Regions from separate parts of the Streptomyces sp. NPDC058195 genome, predicted to be linked through region 3. Evidence: riboswitches for the same ligand, from Rfam matches in the RefSeq annotation. Region 3 holds a riboswitch; each other region holds the start of a gene.
The links. Region 3 has a riboswitch for thiamine pyrophosphate ahead of ACFVWY_RS17395 (thiamine ABC transporter substrate binding subunit). Riboswitches for the same ligand answer to the same signal wherever they lie in the genome.
Positions count from the first base shown of each region.

Region 1: it holds a riboswitch for thiamine pyrophosphate, as region 3 does, so the genes downstream of both, thiO (glycine oxidase ThiO) here and ACFVWY_RS17395 (thiamine ABC transporter substrate binding subunit) in region 3, are expected to answer to the same signal.
Region 2: it holds a riboswitch for thiamine pyrophosphate, as region 3 does, so the genes downstream of both, thiC (phosphomethylpyrimidine synthase ThiC) here and ACFVWY_RS17395 (thiamine ABC transporter substrate binding subunit) in region 3, are expected to answer to the same signal.

Region 1 is NZ_JBHVVM010000015.1:99,758-102,016, forward strand. Features, by position in the region: gene ACFVWY_RS20065 (NAD(P)/FAD-dependent oxidoreductase) at 1-1,041, opposite strand, end outside; TPP riboswitch at 1,136-1,248, shown strand; gene thiO (glycine oxidase ThiO) at 1,246-2,259, shown strand, end outside.
Region 2 is NZ_JBHVVM010000001.1:371,569-373,827, forward strand. Features, by position in the region: gene ACFVWY_RS01710 (YibE/F family protein) at 1-1,069, opposite strand, end outside; TPP riboswitch at 1,140-1,273, shown strand; gene thiC (phosphomethylpyrimidine synthase ThiC) at 1,266-2,259, shown strand, end outside.
Region 3 is NZ_JBHVVM010000012.1:125,399-127,657, forward strand. Features, by position in the region: gene rlmN (23S rRNA (adenine(2503)-C(2))-methyltransferase RlmN) at 23-1,129, shown strand; TPP riboswitch at 1,185-1,301, shown strand; gene ACFVWY_RS17395 (thiamine ABC transporter substrate binding subunit) at 1,375-2,259, shown strand, end outside.

The DNA of each region.
Region 1 (2,259 bases), on a different contig from region 3:
GTGGCCCGCGTACTGCACGAAGCGGCCGAACTGCTCGGACCAGAAGTACGGCACCGGGTCGTAGAGCGGCGCCGCCGGGCCGTCCCCGGCGTCCGCCGCGAGGATGTGGGCGGCGGCCGTGCGCGGACCCTGGAGGGCGTTGTCCCAGTGGTGGACGAGCAGGCGTTCGCCGTAGCGGGCGGAGGGGAAGGAGGCGCAGTCGCCGACCGCGTACACATCGGCCCGCGAGGTGCGCAGGGTCGCGTCGGCGGTCACCGATCCGTCGGGGCCGAGTGCGATGCCGGAGCCCGCCAGCCAGCCGGTGGCGGGGCGCGCGCCGATGCCGACGACGACCGCCTGGGCCGGGAGCCCGCGGCCGTCGGAGAGGACCACCCGGCCCGGTTCGACGCGGTCGACCCGGGCGCCGGTGAGGAGTACGGCGCCGCTGTCCGCGTACCAGGCGGCCATCGGGGCGGCGACCTCGGCGGGCAACGCGCCCGCGAGGGGCCGGTCCGCGGCCTCGACGACGGTGACCGCGCATCCGGCGGCGCGGGCCGCGGTGGCGAACTCGGCGCCGATCCAGCCCGCGCCGACGATCACCACGTCGTGCTGCCCGGCGAGGACCGGCCGCAGCCGTGCCGCGTCGTCCAGGGTGCGCAGCAGGTGGACGCCCGCGACGCCCTCGGCCCCGGGCAGGACGACCGGTTCGGCACCGGTCGCGATCACCAGGGCGTCGTAGGGGACGGCACCCGCGGCGGTGTCCAGCTCGTGCGCGTCCGGTCGTACGCCGGTGACCTCGACGCCCAGGCGCAGTTCGATGCCCAGCGCCTCGAAGTCGATGTCGAAGGCGGAGTCCTCGGCCTTGCCGAGCAGGACCGCCTTGGACAACGGTGGCCGGTCGTAGGGCTGGTGGGGCTCGGCGCCGATCAGCGTGACCGGGCCGGTGAAGCCCTGTTCCCGCAGGGCCACCGCGGTCTGCACCCCGGCCATCCCCGCACCGACGATGACGACGCGGCGCCCGGTCCGCCCGTCCGGCTGCTCTGACTGCTGCTGCTCGCTCACCCGGACACCTTACGCACCTGACAGATCGTCAGGAAGGGGCGGGTTCTCCGCCGCCGCTCGTCCCGTCGCCGAGGAGGGGTTTAGGGTGGCCCCGTAGAGCACTCGCGGGAGCCCGGACGCACCGGGCTGAGAGGGAGGCTGGGCGGCCTCCGACCGTACGAACCTGATCCGGGTCATGCCGGCGAAGGGAGGGGCTGGAAGCCCATGCGTTCCGCTCAGAACGGAAGCGACGTCCTGGTGGTCGGGGGCGGGATCATCGGGCTGGTGACCGCCTGGCGGGCCGCGCAGCGCGGGCTGCGCACGGCGCTCGCCGACCCCGAACCGGGTGGCGGGGCCGCCCGGGTGGCGGCCGGGATGCTGGCCGCCGTCACCGAACTCCACTACGGCGAGGAGCTGTTGCTCGCCCTCAACCTGGCCTCGGCCGCCCGCTATCCGGACTTCGTGGCCGAGCTGGAGGCGGCGAGCGGGCAGGAGACCGGCTTCCGCGCCTGCGGCACCCTGGCTGTCGCGCTGGACTCCGACGACCGCGCCCATCTGCGGGATCTGCACGCCCTGCAACGACGTTCGGGCCTGGAGTCGGAGTGGCTCACCGGCCGCGAGTGCCGTCGGCTGGAGCCGATGCTGGCACCGGGCGTCCGGGGCGGCCTGCGGGTCGACGGCGACCACCAGATCGATCCGCGCCGGCTGGCCGCCGCCCTGCTGACCGCCTGCGAGCGGGCCGGGGTGGTCTTCCACCGCGAGCGGGCGGCACGGCTGACCGTGGCGGGCGACCGGGCCGCCGGAGTGCTGCTCGCCGGGGGTACGGAGCTGGCGGCCGATCAGGTCGTGCTGGCCGCCGGCAGCCTCAGCGGCTGTCTTCCGGGACTGCCGCAGGAGGCCGTTCCGCCGGTACGCCCGGTGAAGGGCCAGGTGCTGCGGCTGGCCGTGCCCGCCCGGTACGCGCCGTTCCTGAGCCGGACGGTACGGGCCGTGGTCCGCGGCAGCCACGTCTATCTCGTACCGCGCGAGAACGGCGAACTGGTCGTCGGCGCCACCAGCGAGGAGCTGGGCTGGGACACCACCGTCACCGCGGGCGGGGTCTACGAGCTGCTGCGGGACGCCCACGAACTGGTCCCCGGCATCACCGAGCTGCCGCTCACCGAAACCCTGGCCGGTCTGCGCCCCGGCTCCCCCGACAACGCCCCGCTGCTCGGCCCGACCGCCCTGCCCGGCCTCCTC
Region 2 (2,259 bases), on a different contig from region 3:
TGATGCCTGCCCGGTAGAGACCTCGCACACCCAACGTCGGGTTCGCCTGGTGGAGTTCCCAGACCGCCGACGTCTGGGTGACGGTCACATCGTCGAGAACGCCGAGCGAACCGATGATCACACCGGCCAGCAGTAGTCCGCTCATGTCGATGTGCGGATAGAGGCCGTGGATGAGGCCGGTGTTGTCATCGGTGTTGCCGCTCAGGCTCGCCCAGCCGATGAAGAGCGATCCGAGCAGCCCGATCAGCAGCAGCGAGACCAGCGTGCCGACCACCGCGACCGAGGTGCGGGCCGTCGGGCCGTGACACATGTAGAGCGCGATCAGCATGATCGCGCTGGCCCCGACCACCGCGACGAGCAGCGGGTTCGATCCCTCGAGAATCGCCGGGAGGATGAAGAGGGTCAGTACGGCGAACGACACGGCCAGCGCGATCAGCGCCATCACCCCGCGCATGCGCCCCACCGCGACCACCACCAGGGCGAAGATCCCGGCCAGCAGCGCCATCGGGAACGCCCGGTTCACATCCGTCACCGAGTACTGGAGGTCGTGGGGCGCGTCGGGGGCGTACGCGGCGACCACGCCCTGTCCCTCGCGCAGTTTGCGAGGTGAGTCGGGCTGGACGATCTCGGTGAAGGTCCGCCCCTTGTCCCGGCCGGTCGTCACCTCGATCGACACCTTCTCGCACGGCCCCCGGTCCTTCCCGGCTGCCGCGGTGGAGCCATCGAGAGGCGTCTGAACGGCGTTCACGTCCTTGCAGTCCACCTTGTCGACGGTCACCACCTTTCCCTGCTGGGTCTGCCGGTCGAAGCCGACACCGGTCCGCTCGTGCGACGGTGCGCCGCCCGGCCAGAGCGCCACCAGACCGACGAGAACGGCGGTGGCGAAGGGGATCAGCACGGCGGCGATGACTTTGCGCAGCTGCCGGGAGCCGGGTGCCGCGGGACCGTGACCATGGGAATGTCCGTGGGAGTGGTCGTACGCGGAGCCGGGCGGCTGGTCATGCGTTCGATCGTGTGCTGCGCCCTGTGGCCGGGCCTGTGGTTCGTGGTCCGTGTGGGGAGAGGTCACCGGCCGATCATCGCAAGAAGGGCCGGGCCCTCTGTTCATCGCGCCGGACGGGGCGCTAGCGTGGAGGAACCTTTGCACACGCGGGAGCTCGGAGCACCGGGCTGAGAGGGCGCTGATATCCGTACGTCCGTACGGGACAGGCTGCGCCGACCGCCGAACCTGTTACCGGGTAATGCCGGCGTAGGGAGTAGGTCTCATGACCACATCGGACGCACGCACGCCTGCCTCGAACCAGAGCGTCGAGGCCGGGAAGTCCATCGGCTGGCACAAGGGGTACGTCCAGGGCTCGCGCCCGGACCTCCAGGTGCCGGTCCGTCAGGTGCACCTCAGTAACGGCAAGGACGTGACGCTGTACGACACGTCGGGTCCGTACACCGATCCCGCGGTCGACACCGATGTCCGTCGCGGACTCGCGCCGCTGCGGGCGAACTGGATCATCGCCCGCGGCGACACCGAGGAGTACCCCGGCCGCCCGTCCCGCCCCGAGGACGACGGGCTCAAGCACACCTCGCCGCGTGGTGGGCTGCGCAACCTCGACGCGGTCTTCCCCGGCCGCCCGAGGCTGCCGCGCCGCAGCCGGGATGGCCAGCCGGTCACCCAGCTCGCGTACGCCCGCCGGGGCGAGATCACCCCGGAGATGGAGTACGTGGCCATCCGGGAGAACGTCGCGCCCGAGGTGGTGCGCGAGGAGATCGCGGCGGGCCGGGCCGTCCTGCCGGCCAACGTCAACCACCCCGAGATCGAACCGATGATCATCGGCAAGCGGTTCCTGGTGAAGGTCAACGCCAACATCGGCAACTCCGCGGTGACTTCCTCCATCGAGGAGGAGGTGGAAAAGATGACGTGGGCAACGCGCTGGGGCGCCGATACCGTCATGGATCTGTCCACTGGCCGCAACATTCACACCACCCGTGAGTGGGTTCTGCGTAATTCACCCGTTCCGATCGGCACGGTCCCGCTTTATCAGGCACTCGAAAAGGTCGACGGCCGGGCGGAGGAGCTGACCTGGGAGATCTACAAGGACACCGTCATCGAACAGGCCGAGCAGGGCGTCGACTACATGACCGTCCACGCCGGCGTACGCCTCCCGTACGTGCCGCTTACGGCCCGCCGGAAGACCGGCATCGTCTCCCGCGGCGGCTCGATCATGGCGGCCTGGTGTCTCGCGCACCACCAGGAGTCCTTCCTGT
Region 3 (2,259 bases):
TGTCTGCGACACTGGAAGAACCATGCCTAAGCCCGGAGAACTCACTTTCGTCGCGCCCCGCGGAGCCAAGAAGCCGCCGCGGCACCTCGCCGACCTCACGCCCGCCGAGCGCAAGGAGGCCGTCGCCGCGATCGGCGAGAAGCCGTTCCGCGCCCAGCAGCTCTCGCAGCACTACTTCGCGCGGTTCACGCACGACCCGGCCGAGTGGACCAACATTCCCGCCGGGTCGCGGGACAAGCTCGCCGAGGCGATGTTCCCGGACTTGATGTCGGTGGTCCGCCACATCAGCTGTGACGACGACACCACCCGCAAGACGCTCTGGAAGCTGCACGACGGGACGCTCGTGGAGTCCGTCCTGATGCGCTACCCGGAGCGGGTGACGATGTGCATCTCCTCGCAGGCGGGCTGCGGGATGAACTGCCCGTTCTGTGCGACGGGCCAGGCCGGGCTCGACCGTAATCTGTCGACCGCCGAGATCGTCCACCAGATCGTCGACGGCATGCGGGCGCTGCGGGACGGAGAGGTTCCCGGCGGTCCGGCCCGGCTCTCCAACATCGTCTTCATGGGCATGGGCGAGCCGCTCGCCAACTACAACCGGGTGGTCGGCGCGATCCGCCGCCTGACCGACCCCGAGCCGGACGGGCTGGGCCTCTCGCAGCGCGGGATCACCGTCTCCACCGTGGGCCTGGTGCCCGCGATGCACCGGTTCGCGGACGAGGGCTTCAAGTGCCGTCTCGCCGTCTCGCTGCACGCGCCGGACGACGAGCTGCGCGACACCCTCGTCCCGGTCAACACCCGGTGGAAGGTGGCCGAGGTGCTGGACGCCGCGTGGGAGTACGCGGAGAAGTCCGGCCGTCGCATCTCCATCGAGTACGCCCTGATCCGCGACATCAACGACCAGGCATGGCGCGGCGACCGGCTCGGCCGGCTGCTCAAGGGCAAGCGCGTACACGTCAATCTGATTCCGCTGAACCCCACGCCCGGCTCCAAGTGGACCGCTTCGCGGCCCGAGGACGAGCGGGCCTTCGTCGAGGCGATCGCGGCCCACGGTGTCCCGGTGACCGTGCGGGACACCCGCGGCCAGGAGATCGACGGGGCCTGCGGCCAGCTGGCGGCGGCCGAACGCTGAGCGCCTTTCGGGCCGTCGCGGGGGCCCGTGTAGCCTGGGCCCGCGATTCAACTTCATATTCCGACAGGGGAGCGCCACAGCGCTGAGAGTGCGGTACCGAGGACAGGTCGGCCGCAGACCCTCTGAACCTCGCCCGGGTCATTCCGGGTAGGAAGTTCGGTCATCAACTCATGCTGTTGCGCCCTGCCCGCTTCCCGCGGGCAGGGCCGCGTCTCTTCCTGGCCAAAACCCAGGAGGAATCCACAATGAGCACCACGCGCAGGACCAGACAGCTCGCGGCAACGGCCGTCGCCGCCGCGCTCGGCGTCACGGCACTCGCCGGATGCGGGAGTTCCGACGACACGGCCACGGGCTCCGGCGGCACCAAGGGCTCCGGCTCCAAGACCGTGACCCTGGTCAGCCACGACTCCTTCGCCGCCTCCGAGGCGGTCTGGAAGGAGTTCACCAAGGAGACCGGTTACACCGTCAAGGTGCTGAAGAGCGGCGACGCGGGTGTCGCGCTCAACCAGGAGATCCTGACCAAGGGATCGCCCCGGGGTGACGTGTTCTTCGGCGTCGACAACACCCTGCTCTCCCGTGCCCTCGACAGCGGGCTCTTCACCCCGTACGAGGCCAAGGGCATCGACCGGGTCACGAAGGACACCCAGCTCGACGCCGGGCACCGGGTCACCCCCGTCGATACCGGCGACATCTGCGTCAACTACGACAAGAAGTATTTCGCCGACAAGAAGCTCACGCCGCCGAGCACCTTCGACGACCTCGCGAAGCCCGCGTACAAGGACCTGCTGGTCACCGAGAACGCCGGGACCTCGTCGCCCGGCCTCGGCTTCCTGCTCGGCACGATCGCCGCCTACGGGGAGAACGGCTACCAGGACTACTGGAAGAAGCTGAAGGCCAACGGCGTCAAGGTGGTCGACGGCTGGGAGCAGGCGTACAACGAGGAGTTCTCCGGTTCGGCGGGCGGCAAGAAGGCCAAGGCCGACCGGCCGCTCGTCGTCTCGTACGCCTCCAGCCCGCCCGTCGAGGTGCTGTACGCGAAGCCTCAGCCGGCCGAGGCCCCGACCGGGGTGGCCACCGGGACTTGCTTCCGCCAGATCGAGTTCGCCGGGCTGCTGGACGGGGCGCGCAAC